One region of the Actinacidiphila sp. DG2A-62 genome, then DNA from elsewhere that is predicted to be linked to it. Evidence: riboswitches for the same ligand, from Rfam matches in the RefSeq annotation. Region 1 holds a riboswitch; the other holds the start of a gene.

Evidence for each region. A riboswitch is a leader RNA that binds a small molecule or an ion and turns the genes downstream of it on or off. The one in region 1 is predicted to bind glycine.
Region 2: another riboswitch for glycine. It lies ahead of gcvT (glycine cleavage system aminomethyltransferase GcvT); the one in region 1 lies ahead of gcvP (aminomethyl-transferring glycine dehydrogenase).

What each region holds. Positions count from the first base shown of each region.
Region 1 covers NZ_JAYMGI010000002.1:8,139,072-8,147,160, forward strand. Annotated here, with positions in the region: gene VSR01_RS35750 (DNA polymerase IV) at 1-505, shown strand, start outside; partial or broken gene VSR01_RS38135 (PRC-barrel domain-containing protein) at 788-937, opposite strand; glycine riboswitch at 1,138-1,246, shown strand; glycine riboswitch at 1,247-1,370, shown strand; gene gcvP (aminomethyl-transferring glycine dehydrogenase) at 1,426-4,326, shown strand; gene VSR01_RS35765 (DUF5999 family protein) at 4,407-4,613, opposite strand; gene VSR01_RS35770 (hypothetical protein) at 4,929-5,471, opposite strand; gene VSR01_RS35775 (glutamate--cysteine ligase) at 5,989-7,479, shown strand; gene VSR01_RS35780 (CPBP family intramembrane glutamic endopeptidase) at 7,821-8,089, shown strand, end outside.
Region 2 covers NZ_JAYMGI010000002.1:6,461,269-6,469,357, forward strand. Annotated here, with positions in the region: gene glyA (serine hydroxymethyltransferase) at 1-1,107, opposite strand, end outside; partial or broken gene gcvH (glycine cleavage system protein GcvH) at 1,168-1,556, opposite strand; gene gcvT (glycine cleavage system aminomethyltransferase GcvT) at 1,644-2,771, opposite strand; glycine riboswitch at 2,960-3,068, opposite strand; partial or broken gene VSR01_RS29130 (enhanced serine sensitivity protein SseB) at 3,181-3,920, shown strand; gene VSR01_RS29135 (enhanced serine sensitivity protein SseB C-terminal domain-containing protein) at 4,247-5,011, shown strand; gene VSR01_RS29140 (DUF885 family protein) at 5,116-6,642, opposite strand; gene VSR01_RS29145 (ABC transporter permease) at 6,954-7,952, shown strand; gene VSR01_RS29150 (ABC transporter substrate-binding protein) at 8,035-8,089, shown strand, end outside.

The DNA of each region.
Region 1 (8,089 bases):
GGTGATCAAGGTCCGCCGCTACGACTTCTCCACGCTGACCCGCTCCGAGACCCTGCGCGCCCCCACCGACGACCCCGCCGTGGTCAGGGAGACCGCGCGGCGGCTGGTCGAGGCCGTGGACACCACCGGCGGCGTCCGGCTGCTCGGGGTGGGCGTCGCGGGCCTGGCGGACTTCACCCAGGAGGACCTGTTCGCACAGCACGCGGGGGAGGGCGGCGCCGGCGGCACCGTGGACGAGGCCGCCGACCTGCCGTCCGAGCCCCCGCCGGTCCCCGAGGGGCACGCCAGGCGCTGGCTGCCCGGGCAGGACGTGGTGCACGAGGAGCACGGCAACGGATGGGTGCAGGGCAGCGGCGTCGGGCGGGTGACCGTCCGCTTCGAGGTGCCCTCCGACACCCGCCCCGGCCGCGTCCGCACCTTCGCCGCCGACGACCCCGCGCTCTGCCACGGCGAGCCGCTGCCGCTCGCCCCGATGTCCCGGGACCGGTCGCCGGCGGCCGGCTAGCGCGCCCGGCCGGTGCCACCGGCCCGCGCGGTCGGCGGGTGCGGCAGGCCCGCGAGGTTCAGTCCTCCCGGCCGACCCGGCCGAAGTCCCGCTCCGGCGCCGCCGGCTGGGGTTCGCCCGCGGCACGTCCATTCCGTAGTGGTGGTAGAGCTGCAGCTCCTGCTCGGGCGACAGATGACGGCCCACGCCGAAGTCCGGCGCGTCCTTGATCAGGGACTTCTCGTACGGGACGCGCAGCTGCCCGTCCTCCAGCGTGCTGGGCTCCAGCGGCACGAAGGCGTCGCGGGTGAACAGCCCGGTGCGGACCGCGGCCCACTCGGGGGTCCCGGTCGCGTCATCGAGGTACACCTCGTCGACCGTGCCGATCTTCGTACCGTCGCGGTCGAAGGCACGTCGCCCGATCAGGCTCCGCGGATCGATGTCGCTCTGCACGGTCCCTCCAACTCACGGTGAAGCACCCCAGGCGAACTGACTGCTTGCTGGACACCAGCCAAAGCCACATTACGGGCGCTGTCGACTCGGAACGGCCGGGCGGGCAGCGCGGCGCGCGGCGGTCCGGGCGGCGCGGGTGCGGTCCGGCAGGGCGGCGCCGGGGCGCGCGCCGGGCGCGCTGGTAGTCTGGAGACGGCTGCAGACCCCATGCGGGAGAGTCCTCCGCCGGCGCACGCAAGGGCGTCACGGAGGCGCCGAAGGAGCAATCCCTCCCCGGAATCTCTCAGGCATCCGTACCGCACGGGCGAGGTCACTCTGGAAAGCAGGACCTGACCCGGAAGCGTCGCCGCCTCCGGGACGCGTCCTCACCGACGGTGAAAGCCGCCCGCGACGGGCGGTGAAGCTCTCAGGTTCTGATGACAGAGGGGGAGGCCGTCCGGGTGCCACGGCACCCCCGAAGGTCGTCGCAGACCAGGAGGCCTCCGCAGATGACTGACCGCCGCACCACCCTCGCCGAGCTGGAAGCCGGCGTGCCGTTCGAGCGCCGCCACATCGGGCCCGACGCCGAGGCCGAGGCCAAGATGCTCGCCCAGGTCGGCTACGGCTCGCTGGACGAGCTGACCGCCGCCGCCGTGCCCGACGCGATCAGGAGCGCCGAGGCGCTCGGCCTGCCCCGGGCGCTCACCGAGGCCGAGGCGCTCGCCGAACTGCGGGCGCTGGCCGACCGCAACCAGGTGCTCGCGCCGATGATCGGCCTCGGCTACTACGGCACCTTCACCCCGCCGGTCATCCTGCGCAATGTCATGGAGAACCCCGCCTGGTACACCGCGTACACCCCGTACCAGCCGGAGATCTCGCAGGGGCGGCTGGAGGCGCTGCTGAACTTCCAGACGGTCGTCGCCGACCTCACCGGCCTGCCCACCTCCGGGGCGTCGCTGCTGGACGAGGGCACCGCGGCCGCCGAGGCGATGGCGCTGTCGCGCCGGGTCGGCAAGGTCAAGCAGGGCGTCTTCCTGGTCGACGCCGACACCTTCCCGCAGACCCTGGCCGTGCTGCGCACCCGCGCCGAACCGACCGGCGTCGAGGTCGTCGTCGCCGACCTCCGCGACGGCATCCCCGCCGAGGCCGCCGAGCGCGGCGTGTTCGGCGTGCTGCTGCAGTACCCCGGCGCCTCGGGCGCGGTGCGCGACCTGCGGCCGGTCGTCGAGGCCGCGCACCAGCTGGGCGCGGTCGTCACCGTCGCCGCCGACCTGCTGGCGCTGACGCTGCTCACCTCTCCCGGCGCGCTCGGCGCCGACATCGCGGTGGGCACCACCCAGCGCTTCGGCGTCCCGATGGGCTTCGGCGGCCCGCACGCCGGCTACATGGCGGTCCGCGAGAGCTACGCCCGCAACCTGCCGGGACGCCTGGTCGGCGTCTCCGTCGACGCGGACGGCGCGAAGGCGTACCGGCTGGCGCTGCAGACCCGCGAGCAGCACATCCGGCGCGAGAAGGCCACCAGCAACATCTGCACCGCGCAGGTCCTGCTCGCCGTCATGGCCGGGATGTACGCCGTCTACCACGGACCCGAGGGCCTGGCCGGGATCGCCCGGCGCACCCACCGCTACGCCGAACTGCTCGCGGCGGGACTGCGGGCCGGCGGCGTGGAGATCGAGCACGCGGAGTTCTTCGACACGGTCACCGCGCGGGTCCCCGGCCGGGCCGCCGAGATCGTGGCCGCCGCCCGCGAGGCCGGCGTCAACCTCCGGCTGACCGACGCCGACCGGGTCGGCGTCGCCTGCGACGAGACCACCACCCGGGACCAGCTGGCGGCGGTCCTCGCCGCCTTCGGGGCGCCCGCCGCCGACCTCGACGCACTGGACGCGTCGACCGCCGGGCAGGCCGGGGACGCGCTGCCCGCGGCACTGGCCCGCACCGAGCCGTACCTGACCCACCCGGTCTTCCACCAGCACCGCAGCGAGACCGCGATGCTGCGCTACCTGCGCCGGCTCGCCGACCGGGACTACGCGCTGGACCGCGGCATGATCCCGCTCGGCTCGTGCACCATGAAGCTCAACGCGACCACCGAGATGGAGCCGGTCACCTGGCCGGAGTTCGGCGCGCTGCACCCCTTCGCGCCGATCGAGCAGGCGGCCGGTTACCTGGAGCTGATCCGCGGCCTGGAGCGGCAGCTCGCCGAGGTCACCGGCTACGACGCGGTGAGCCTGCAGCCCAACGCCGGCTCTCAGGGCGAACTGGCCGGACTGCTGGCGGTGCGCGCCTACCACCGCGCCAACGGCGACACCGCCCGCACCGTCTGCCTGATCCCCTCCTCCGCGCACGGCACCAACGCCGCGAGCGCGGTGATGGCCGGCATGAAGGTGGTCGTCGTCAAGACCGGCCAGAACGGCGACGTGGACATCGAGGACCTGCACGCCAAGATCGAGCAGCACCGCGACGAGCTGGCCGTGCTGATGGTCACCTACCCCTCCACGCACGGCGTCTTCGAGGACAACATCACCGAGGTGTGCGCGGCCGTGCACGACGCGGGCGGCCAGGTCTACGTGGACGGCGCCAACCTCAACGCGCTGGTCGGCCTGGCCCGCCCGGGCCGCTTCGGCGCCGACGTCTCGCACCTGAACCTGCACAAGACCTTCTGCATCCCGCACGGCGGCGGCGGTCCGGGCGTCGGCCCGGTCGCGGTCCGCGCCCACCTGGCGCCGTACCTGCCCAACCACCCGCTGCAGCCGGCCGCGGGACCGGAGACGGGCGTGGGACCGGTCTCGGCGGCCCCCTGGGGCTCCGCGGGCATCCTGCCCATCTCCTGGACGTACGTGCGGCTGATGGGCGGCGAGGGCCTCAAGCGCGCCACCCAGATCGCGGTGCTGAGCGCCAACTACATCGCCAAGCGGCTGGAGCCGCACTTCCCGGTGCTCTACACCGGCCCGGGCGGCCTGGTCGCGCACGAGTGCATCATCGACCTGCGGCCGCTGACCAAGGAGACCGGCGTCACCGTCGACGACATCGCCAAGCGGCTGATCGACTACGGCTTCCACGCGCCGACCATGTCCTTCCCGGTGGCCGGGACGCTGATGATCGAGCCCACCGAGAGCGAGGACCTCGCCGAGCTCGACCGGTTCTGCGAGGCGATGATCGCGATCCGCGGCGAGATCGACCGGGTCGCCGCCGGGCAGTGGCCCGCCGACGACAACCCGCTGCGCGGCGCCCCGCACACCGCCGCCGTGCTGGCCGGCGAGTGGACCCACCCGTACGGCCGTGAGGAGGCCGTCTTCCCGGCCGGGGTGAGCGCCGCCGACAAGTACTGGCCGCCGGTGCGGCGGATCGACGGCGCGTACGGCGACCGCAACCTGGTCTGCTCCTGCCCGCCGCCGGACGCGTACGAGGGCTGAGCCCGCCGCCGGGCCGGGCCGCGGCGGCGACCGCGGTCGGGCCCGGGGCCGGGCCCCGGGCGTCCGCGGTCAGGCCCCGGTCAGGCCGCGGTCGTGACCCGACCGGACTCCAGCGGCCGGTGCGGCGCGATGATCCGCCCGTCGGGCAGCAGCTCGCCGGTGTCCTCGAACAGCAGGACCCCGTTGCACAACAGGCTCCAGCCCTGTTCCGGGTGGTGGGCCACGATGTGCGCGGCCTCGCGGTCGGAACAGTCGGCGGGCGGGCACTGCGGGTGGTGCTGGCACATGGTCGTTGGCGTCTTTCGCTGCGATGTGTGGATGCTGCCTGTGGTCGCTTCCCCTGTCCGCATGTGGTGCGTACCCCCGTTCCTGGTGCGGCCGGTCCCAGTGTTGCTCCGCCGGCGCCGATCCGCAGGGATTTGGCGGAGCCGGGGCACACATGAAGAAGACGCCTCACCCGTGCGGGTGGTTGCGGCCCCGCGCGGGCACGCCGGCGCCCCCTCGCGCAGGTGCGAGGGGGCGCCGCGGGGTCCGTGCGGGAGGCCGGCGGCCGGGCGGGAGCCGGCCCGCCGCTCGCCCGCCGGCCACGGGCCGCGTCCCGCTCAGGCCGGTGAACCCGCCAGCGGCGGCGGCGCGTGGCGCACGCTGATCACCTGCGCCAGCTCCGCCAGCCGGTGGACGCGGTGCGCCGCGATGCCCGGCGGCGCGGGCGCCAGCGGGATCAGCAGGTCCGCCGGGTCGGGCTGGGCGGTGGCCGCGTCGGCGCGCGCGTCGTGGTGCAGCCACAACGCCAGCATGTACAGGCCCGGCACCGACAGCAGGTGCGGCTGGTACGTGGCCGGCAGCGCCTCCGCCTGCCGCAGCGCCCGCTCCGTCGAACCCAGGTAGGGCCCCTCGGAGAAGCGCGAGAAGACCCATCCGTCGGGCGTCGCCACCGTCTCGCCCGCGGCCGCCACCACCGCGCCCGCCCTGATATGGAACCGCCAGCCGGTCAGCCGCGCCCGCGGCAGCCCGCCCGGCACCGACGCCGGTTCGAACACGTGGACAGGAAGAGGGTGTTCGGCGTCCAGTGGGCCCTGCGCCGTGCGCAGTGCGGGGGTCCGCGCCTCCAGGACGGCGGTGGGCGAGCTGAGCGCCGCGAGCACGCTCAGCAGGGCGGGTGCGGGTGCGGGGGGACAAGCAGCGGCATGATGTCGCCTCTCACTTGGAGACACAACGGGAGACACAGGTGGCGGGGGCGCGAACGGCGTCGTCGACGAGGGCGCTCCCGCCCCGGTTCCGGCTCAGCGAGTCCGGCCCGGGGGCAGGGAGCACGGCCTTGTGCGCGGAGTTTATACGACGCGTGTTCGCTCCGTGTTTCATCTAGTCGCTGCCAGTATTACGCGCAAGACGAGAATTCGCCTTCTTCGACGGGCCGCTCGCCGGCATTCCCGCAGGCTATGGGCGGGGCGGCGGGATTTTCCCGGCGCCGCGGACGGCCGGAACCCGTCGGTCGGAAAGTCCCGGCGATTAGGCGGCCCGGGTGGCCCCGAATGTGCCGCCGTCACGTGCGCCGGGTGCTGTCTACAGCAAGCCTAGCGTGCGGCCCGGTTCCCGCGGGACGTTATGGATCATTTGGCCGGGGCATCCTCAGATGAGGACCCGAGCGAGGAGGACCCGTAGATGGGGGAGAAGGTCGAGGCCGGATCGTTCGACCTGGCCGACCGCCGGATGTACCGCACCAAGCTCCAGCAGTGCCTGCTGGGGCTCGAGCGGCTGCTGGACGAGAAGCGATTCGACCGGCCGCGCAATCTGATGGGTCTGGAGATCGAATTGAATCTCGCGGATTCCGGTGGGCTGCCCCGCATGATGAACGAGGAGGTGCTGGAGCGCATCGCGAGCCGCGATTTCCAGACCGAGCTGGCACAGTTCAATATTGAAGTGAACATCGCGCCGCACCGGCTATCGGGACGGGTGCTCGACCGGCTCGCCGAGGAACTGCGCACCGGCCTCGGCTACGCCGACCGCAGGGCGCGGGAAGTCGGCGCTCACATCGTGATGGTCGGAATTCTGCCAACCCTGGAGGCACAGGACCTGGTCTCGGCGAACCTGTCGAGGGCGGACCGCTACACCCTGCTCAACGAACGCATCCTCGCCATGCGCGGCGAGGACATCACCCTCGACATCGACGGCGTCGAGCACCTCGTCTACACCTCCTCCTCGATCGCCCCCGAAGCCGCCTGCACCTCCATGCAGATGCACCTGCAGGTCACCCCCGGGCGCTTCGCCGCGGTCTGGAACGCCGCCCAGGCGGTGTCCGGGCCGCAGATCGCGGCCGGCGCCAACTCGCCCTTCCTGTTCGGCCGCGAGCTGTGGCGCGAGACCCGCCCGTTGCTGTTCCAACAGGCCACCGACACCCGGCCGCAGGAGCTGCGGGCGCAGGGCGTGCGCCCGCTGGCCTGGTTCGGCGAGCGCTGGATCGACTCCGCCGCCGACCTGTTCGCCGAGAACGTCCGCTACTTCCCGTCCCTGCTGCCCATCTGCGACGACGAGGAGCCGCTGCGGGTGCTGGACGAGGGCGGCGTGCCTCAGCTGCGCGAGCTGACCCTGCACAACGGCACGATCTACCGCTGGAACCGCCCGGTCTACGAAGTGGTCGACGGCGTCCCGCACCTGCGGGTGGAGAACCGGGTGATGCCGGCCGGACCGACCGTCGCCGACGTCGTGGCCAACGCCGCGTTCTACTACGGCCTGGTGCGGGCGCTGGCGGAGGCGCCGCGCCCGGTGTGGCAGCGGATGCCGTTCGGGGCGGCCGCGGCCAACTTCGACGCGGCCTGCCGCGACGGCATCGACGCCACGCTGCACTGGCCGCGCGGGCGCGGCGGTTCGCTCACCGAGGTGCCGGCCGCGGACCTGATCGTGGAGGAGCTGCTGCCGCTGGCCGCCGCCGGCCTGGACGCCTGGGGCATCGAGCCGGTCGACCGGGACCGCTACCTCGGCATCGTCGAGGAGCGCTGCAGTCGCCGCACCAACGGCGCGCAGTGGCAGGCGGCGGCGTTCCACCGTCAGCTGGAGCGCGGGCTCGACCGGCGGGCCGCGCTCGCCGCGATGACGCTGCGCTACCGCGCCCACATGGAGAGCGGCGACCCCGTCCATACCTGGCCGGCCGCCTGAGCCGTACGTCCGCCGCGGGCCTCCCGCTCGTGCGCCCGGACGCGCGAGGCGCCGTGGCACGCACCGCCGGGGTCAGGGCAGCCGTGGCACGCACGGCCCGTCAGGGCTCCGCGGCGGCCATCGAGGCCGACACGTCGACCACGTGGTGATCCGGGCGCGCGGGCGTCCGGAGCGGCTGCCGTCCCTGCGGCGCCCGCGGTGACATGGCGTGACGTCCCATGGCGGCCTCTCGTTGCCGGTGAGGCGTGGGTGCGGGTGGAGGGGGCGGCCCGGAACCCCGGGCCTGATCTTCGTATCTTTTTCCGGAAGACCCTACCGTGCGCGCACGGCGCTGAAGCGGGATGACGATATTGGAGGGCCGCGTGCACGCAGAGTCATACGAGGTGGAGACCCGGCGGGACGGCGACCGGACGCTGCGCGACGAGACGCTCATCGTGCTCGCCCTCTCACTGGGCGCCAGCGGGGTCTCGGCGCTGATCAGCTTCATCGGCTCGGTGACCAGGCCGGGCGCGCTGAAGAACCAGGCGGCCACGCTCGTCGGCTCGGCCGCGCCCGGCCGGCCCTGGCTCGACCTGGCCTGGCAGCTCTTCGACATCGCCAGCGCGCTGGT
Region 2 (8,089 bases), 1.7 Mb from region 1:
CGTCCCGATCCGCAGGCCCGAGGTGACCATCGGCGGCCGGGGGTCGTTCGGCACCGCGTTGCGGTTGACGGTGATGCCGACCTCGTGCAGCCGGTCCTCCGCCTGCTGCCCGTCCAGCGCGGACTCCCGCAGGTCGACCAGGACCAGGTGGACGTCCGTGCCGCCGGACAGCACCGCGACGCCCGCCCCCGCGAGGTCCGGCGCGGCCAGCCGCTCCGCGAGGATCTTCGCGCCCTCCAGCGTACGCCGCTGCCGGTCCTTGAACTCCTCGGTCGCCGCGGCCTTGAACGCCACCGCCTTCGCGGCGATCACGTGCTCCAGCGGACCGCCCTGCTGGCCGGGGAAGACCGCCGAGTTGATCTTCTTGGCCAGCTCGGCGCGGGACAGGATCACCCCGCCGCGCGGACCGCCCAGCGTCTTGTGGGTGGTGGTCGTCACCACGTCCGCGTACGGCACCGGCGAGGGGTGCAGCCCGGCCGCGACCAGCCCGGCGAAGTGCGCCATGTCGACCATCAGATACGCGCCGACCTCGTCGGCGATCCGCCGGAACCGCTCGAAGTCCAGCTGCCGCGGGTACGCCGACCAGCCGGCGATGACCAGCTTGGGCCGGTGCTCCTTGGCCAGCCGCTCGACCTCGTCCATGTCGACCAGGCCGGTCGCGCCGTCCACGTGGTAGGCGACCACGTCGTAGAGCTTGCCGGAGAAGTTGATCTTCATGCCGTGGGTCAGGTGGCCGCCGTGCGCCAGGTCCAGACCCAGGATGGTGTCGCCGGGCTTGAGCAGGGCGAACATCGCCGCCGCGTTGGCCTGGGCGCCCGAGTGCGGCTGGACGTTCGCCGCCTCGGCGCCGAACAGCTCCTTGACCCGGTCGATCGCCAGCTGCTCGATCACGTCGACGTGCTCGCAGCCGCCGTAGTAGCGGCGCCCGGGGTAGCCCTCGGCGTACTTGTTGGTCAGCACCGAGCCCTGGGCCTGGAGGACGGCGGCCGGAGCGAAGTTCTCCGACGCGATCATCTCCAGCGTGGACTGCTGGCGGTGCAGCTCGGCGTCGACCGCGGCGGCGACGTCGGGGTCGAACTCGTGCAGGGACTGGTTCAGCAGGGACATCTGCGGCGTCTCCTCATCGTCGGCGTCCTCGGCATCCTCGGGTCTGGCTCGGACCGCGGCTCAGCCCGCGACGAAGGCGTCGTACTCGGCGGACGACAGCAGCTCGGCGTCCTCGCCGGCCCCTCGGCCGTCCGCACCTTGAACAGCCAGCCGCCCTCGAACGGCGCCGAGTTGACCAGGGACGGGTCGTCGGAGACGTCCTGGTTGACCTCGGTGACCTCACCGGACACCGGAGAGAACAGGTCGCTGACCGACTTGGTGGACTCCAGCTCGCCGCAGGTCTCGCCGGCCGTCACCGTCGCCCCCACCTCGGGGAGCTGGACGAAGACCACGTCGCCGAGCGCGTCGGCGGCGTGCGAGGTGATGCCCACGGTGCGCACGCCGTCCGCGGGCTCCGAGACCCACTCGTGCTCCTTGCTGTAACGCAGCTGCTCAGGATTGATGCTCATGACGGAATTCTCCCGGATGATCAGAGGAAGGGTGCGGAACGAAAGGCGGGCGGCCGGCGCGTGCGGCCGGCCGGCGCCCCGGGGCGCTCAGCGCTCGCGCCGGTAGAACGGCAGCGCCACCACGTCGTACGGCTCCTGCGTGCCGCGGATGTCCACCGCGACGCCGGCCGTGCCGGGCGCCGCGTGCGACGGGTCCACATAGGCCATCGCGATCGGCACGCCGAGGGTGGGGGAGGGAGCGCCGGAGGTCACCTCGCCGATGACCCGGCCGGTGCCGTCGGTGACCGGGTAGCCGGCCCGCGGCACCCGGCGGCCCTGGGCGACCAGCCCGACCAGCACCCGGGGCGGCTGCGCGGCGGCCTTCTCCGCCGCCGTGGCGAGCGCCTCCCGGCCCACGAAGTCGCCGGGCTTGTCGAACTTCACCACCCGGCCGAGCCCGGCGTCGAACGGCGTCAGCGCGGTGGTCAGCTCGTGGCCGTACAGCGGCATGCCGGCCTCCAGGCGCAGCGTGTCGCGGCAGGACAGCCCGCACGGCACGAGCCCGGCCGGGGCGCCCGCCTCGGTGAGCGCCTGCCACAGCCGCTCGGCGTCGGCGGGGGAGACGAACAGCTCGAAGCCGTCCTCACCGGTGTAGCCGGTGCGGGCGATCAGCGCGTCCACCCCGGCGACCGTGCCGGGCAGGCCCGCGTAGTACTTCAGGCCGTCCAGGTCGGCGTCGGTCAGCGAGGCCAGGATCGCCGGGGACTGCGGGCCCTGCACGGCCAGCAGCGCGTACGCGTCCCGGTCGTCGCGCACCGCCGCGTCGAAGCCCGCCGCCCGCTCGGCCAGCGCGTCCAGCACGGTCTGCGCGTTGGAGGCGTTGGCGACGACCAGGAACTCCCGCTCGGCCAGCCGGTAGACGATCAGGTCGTCCAGGATGCCGCCGTCCGGCGCGCAGATCATCGTGTACCGGGCCCGGCCGACCGCGAGCGCCGACAGGTGGCCGACCAGCGCGTGGTCCAGCAGCTCGCCGGCCTGCGGGCCGGTCACCGCGATCTCGCCCATGTGGGACAGGTCGAACAGGCCGGCGCGGGTGCGTACCGCCTGGTGCTCCTCGCGCTCGCTGGCGTAGCGCAGCGGCATGTCCCAGCCGGCGAAGTCGGTCATGGTCGCGCCGAGGGCGCGGTGCACCGCGTCGAGTGCGGTGCGGCGGGGCTGGCTCGGGGGTGCGCTCATCGGAAACGGGCTCCCAGGTGAGGACGGTCCGGGTGTCGCGGACGGTACGGGTACGAGGCCGAAGCGGCCTCCCCATCTGTCATCGGAACCTGAGAGGTTCACCGTGACCCCGCCAGGGGTCCGGCTTGCACCGTGGGTGGGAGGGGCCGCGGCCGCCGGGCCGGGATCCCTCCGCTTTTCAGATCTGCCTCGCCCGCGCGGTATCTGTGCCTGAGAGATTCAAGGGAGGACTTGCTCCTTCGGCGCCCGGCGCCCTCCCCTGGGGGGACGGAACCGGAACTCTCCCGCGCGGCCTCCAACGGCCGGTATGCGTGTTGTGCCGCCCATCATTGCATGCCCGGCCCGTACCGCCGCACGAGCGGCTAGGGTTTCCCGGGCAACGGCGGCACATGGGCGGACAAGGGTGGACATGGAGAATCCGGCACCGTACATACCGTACTCATGGCCGGCGAACGAGCTGGAGGAAGTGCTGTCGGCGAGCGTCGGCAACCCGTCGGCCGGCCCCGGCTGATGGAGGTCCTCGGCCGTTCCCGGGTGTGGGTACCGCTGCCCAACGGCGGCGGCGCCCCCGGCTTCGACCTGCCCACCATGGAGTTGGGCGGCGCGCCCTACGTGCCGGTCTTCAGCTCCGAGCAGCAGTTCCGGCAGGCCGCCGAGGGCATGTCCTGCACGGTCGCGCCGGTGCACGAGTTCGCCCGCGGGCTGCCCCCGGCGGTCGGCATCGCGGTGAACCCCGGCGGCGCGGTCGGCGTGCCGCTGCCGCCCGCGGCGGTCGCCGAGCTGTGCCGGGCCGACCCGGGCACCGGGACGCCCGCCCCCGGCGCGCGGGTGCTGCTGTGGGAGCCGGACCACGAGGACGAGCCGGTGGAGTTCCTGGCGGCGGCAGCGGCGGAGTTCGCGGTGACCCCGGTGGTGCTCACCGCCCGCCGCACGCTGGCCTCGGTCGAGGACGAGCCGCCGGCGCTGTTCGTCGGCGTCGAGCTGGACCGCTGGCAGGAGGAGGACCGGGCGGCGGCGATGGACGCGATCAGCCGGGCGCTGGGCGCGCAGCCGCTGCACTGGGAGGTCCACCTGATCCTGCTGGACGTCGCGCAGGACCCGGTGGGCGACTGGATGCTGGAGACGGTCCGGCCGTTCTACGCCCGCGACTGCAGCCGGCGGCAGGCCGGCGCGTGCTCCGCCCCGCGAGGCGGCCCGGCCCGGCGGGGCGGCCCCGCGCGGCGGCGCGTATACGTGCCGTTTACGCGGCCTATAGACGGTGCGGCTTGGGTGTGCGGTGGGGCGCGGCGCGCGTGCGGCGCCCCCGGCGCGCGGGCCGGACCCGCACGCCGCTGTGGTGCGGCTCGCGTCGGGACGCGTTCCGCCGGGAACACTCGACCTGATTTGATGGCGCCGGGAGGAACCTCGGGAGCGGCCCGGGGCCCCGGCACGACGGCGAAGCGGAATCGGCGGACGAACGGAAAGGGCGGTCCCAGGTGATCGCGGGCGCGCAAGGCGGTGCGGCGGCGGCCGGCCAGGTGGAGCAGACCCTGCTCCAGGTGGCGCCCGGCCGGTTCGACGCATACGAGGACCTGCTCGCGTCGCTCGCCGAGGGCCAGGTGTGGATGCTGCTGTGGCAGGGCTCGCCCGGTTCGCCCGACGCCCAGTACGGCAGCATGCAGGTCGGCGGGCACCCGTACGCGCCCTGCGCGACCTCGCCGCGCGAGCTTGCGGCCAGCGGCTGGACCCGCGAGCACGAGGTGGTCTCCGGGCGGGACATCGCGCTGACCCTCTACCCCGACCGCTGCGGTCTGTGGCTCAACCCGCACGCGTCCGGCGGCGGCGTCGGCGTGCCCTGGGCGGACCTGCGGCGGATCGCGGTCGGCCTGGACCTGCTGCCCGCGGGGCCGCTGCAGATCGGCGAACCCTCGCTGCAGCTCCCGCAGTTCGACGCGCTGCTCGCCCAGGCCGCCCAGAACACCCCGGCGGTGCGCTCGCTGCGCCGCGCCTGGGTGCAGCCGGCCCTCGGCGAGCCGTACCTGGCCATCGGCGTGGAGGTCTACGACGGCGCGCCGCAGGCCGTGGAGTCGGTGCGGCAGATGATGCGGCAGGCGGTCGCCGGGGTGCCCGACGGGGTGGCGGTCTCCACGGTCGCGATGGCCGACGCGTACGACCCGGTCGCGCTGTGGATGCGCAGCAACGCCGCCGCCTTCTTCGACCGCGACGCCTACGCCCGCCGGGCCGCCTGGGGCCGGCCGTAGCAGCGGGCCGCGCCCGCAGGCCTTCCGGCGCCGGTACGCTCACCCGTCCGCGTAAGCCCTCGGCCCGGGGCCGCGCCCGCCCCGCGCGCCCCCGGGCGACCCCGCTACCCGCGCCCGGGCGGCCGGGTGAGTGCCGCGTCGATCAGGCCCAGCGGCGGGCTGCCCAGCGCGAGCAGCGCCGCGTGGAACCGGGGCAGCCCGAAGTCCGCGCCCCACGCCCGGCGCGCCTTCTCGCGCAGCCGGAGGATCTCCAGCTTGCCCCAGGTGTAGCGGCCGTAGCCGGCGTCGAAGGTGCCGCGGCGCGCCTCGGAGGCGGCGCCGGCCCGCGCCAGGTGGGCGTCGCGCATGAACAGCCGCGTCGCCTCCTCCAGGTCCATCCCCCCGGTGTGCAGGCCGATCGCGCAGGTCAGCCGGGTCACCCGGACCAGCGCCTCCAGCGCGACGCCGATCGCGAAGCGCGGGTCGCGGGCCCGGAAGCCCTCGTCGAGGCAGACCTCCTCCACGTAGTGCGCCCAGCCCTCGGCGAAGGACAGGCTGTGCAGCTCCCGGCGCACCCGGCCCGCGGCCCGGCGCAGCGCCCGGCCGTGCGCGAAGTGCCCCGGCGCCACCTCGTGCACGGTGATCGACGGCAGGCTGGTGCGGCTGAAGACGGTCAGCCACTCCTCCTGCTCCCGCGCCGGCCAGTCCGGCTCCGGCGGCGTCACGTGGTACCAGGACGGGGCGTCCGCCTCGGCCGGCGCCGCCCAGTTCATCATCGCCATCGACCAGCGGCGCGACGGCGGCGCCGGACCCACCAGGCACTCGCCGTCCACATACGGCACGAGCCCCCGGTCCCGGGTGAAGTCCACCACCTCGTCGGTCAGCCGCGCGGCCTCCGCGATCACCCCGTCGGCGTCCGGGTGGTCGGCGAGCAGCTCCGGGATCAGCTCGTCCGGAGTGCGGTGCGGGTCCAGCGCCCGGCAGGAGTCGGTGAGCAGCTCGGTCAGCCGGGCCCGCTCGCGCTCCGCCTGCCGCGCCAGCGCGTCCAGGTCCACCCGCAGTCCCTCCTGCGCGCCCATCAGCGCGGCCAGCGCCGGGCCGCCCAGCCGCGGGTCCGGGTCGCCCTCGCGGGCCGCCCGCTCCAGGTGCGCCACCAGCGCGGCGTGCGCCCGCAGCGCCGCGGCCTCGGTGCCGCCGCGCTCGGCGTCCAGGCCCGCGGCGAGCCCGTGCGCCGCGCCCAGCAGCGCCTGCGCGACCGGCGCGGGCACCGCGTCCAGCGAGCGCAGCGAGCCCTCCACCGCCTCCGGCCACTGCTCCAGATGCCTGGCGCGGGCCCGCGCGCGCTCCCGGGCGGGCGCGTACTCCCGGTCGTAACAGGCGAGTTCGAGATTGGACAGGTGCGGATACGGGTCGCGCCGGTGCAGTTCGAGTTCGCCGTACTGGACGCGCACCGACTCCTCGAACACCCGCAGGTGCGCCTCGTCGTGCGGGTCGTCCAGCGGGCCGTCCGCATCCCGGGCGCGGTCGAGGGCGGCGAGCGCGGCGCGCACCCCGCCGGGGGAGAGGTCCTGCACCCGGCCGTCGTACTCGTGCAGGCCGGACATCTCCCGCGCCTGGGGCATCATCAGGTCGAACACCGCGCTGAGCCGCATCTCCACCACCCGACCGTACCCCGCCGTGTGTGCGGATAGCGGTGTCGCGCGCTCGGGTAACGGTCGAAGAAGCGACACATCACAGTTGCGCATCCCTTCTCCGTCAGGTCTGGCGGGTGATCGCGACGGCACACAAGAATCCAGCGGCAGGGGGCTGAGGCACGTCCGCGCACGTGCCTTCCGTATCAACCACAACAACCGCACCGCCGGTTGTGGCATCCGCACCACCCACATCCGATGAGTGATGAGTGGGGCCGCTACAGCGGCGGGCGTGCGTCGGCTACCCGCCGGCGAGAGGGGTCAGCTGCACCATGACCGCACCGATGGAGACCACCCCTGGGCAGGCAGGGCCACCACCCGAGGCCATCCTCAGCGGGGCGGGGCGGAAGACGATCGAGGGCCGCTCCCTCGGTCGCATCGCCTGGACGCGACTGAAACGCGACAAGGCCGCCATGGCCGGTGGTGTGGTCGTGATCCTCCTGGTGATCCTGGCCATCCTGGCCAAGCCCATCGAGTCGGTCTTCGGCCTCGACCCGAACCAGTTCCACCAGGACCTCATCGACCCCGAACTGCTGTCGCCCAAGAGCGGCTGGGGCGGCATGAGCTGGGCGCACCCGCTGGGCGTGGACCCGAAGTTCGGCCGCGACATCCTGGCCCGGATCATCGAGGGCTCCTGGATCTCGATGCTGGTGGCCACCGGCGCCACGCTGCTGTCGGTGGTGATCGGCACGGTCATGGGCATCGTCGCGGGGTACTACGGCGGCTGGGTCGACAGCGTTATCAGCCGCCTGATGGACACCTTCCTGGCCTTCCCGCTGCTGCTGTTCGCGATCTCGATCTCCGCCTCCCTGCAGGACGGCGCCTTCGGTCTGAACGGCCTGCCGCTGCGGATCTCGGTGCTGATCTTCGTGATCGGCTTCTTCAACTGGCCGTACATGGGCCGCATCATCCGCGGCCAGACTCTCAGCCTGCGCGAGCGCGAGTTCGTGGAGGCGGCCCGGAGCCTGGGCGCGCGCGGACCGTTCATCCTCTTCCGCGAGCTGCTGCCCAACCTGGTGGCGCCGATCCTGGTCTACTCGACCCTGCTGATCCCCACCAACATCCTCTTCGAGGCCGCGCTGAGCTTCCTCGGCGTGGGCATCGCGCCGCCGCAGGCGTCCTGGGGCGGCATGCTCACGCAGGCGGTGGACGTCTACCAGTCCGACCCGCAGTTCATGTTCGTGCCCGGCCTGGCGATCTTCATCACCGTGCTGGCCTTCAACCTCCTCGGCGACGGGCTGCGCGACGCGCTCGATCCGCGCAGCAAGTGACCTCACCGGCGGACCCCAGGGCACCCGCCCACCACCCGGGGCAACTCAAGGACACCCCAAGGAACAGGGAGCAATCTTCGGTATGAACACCAGAAAAGCGACAGCCGCGCTGGCGCTTGTCACCGCCATGGCCCTGG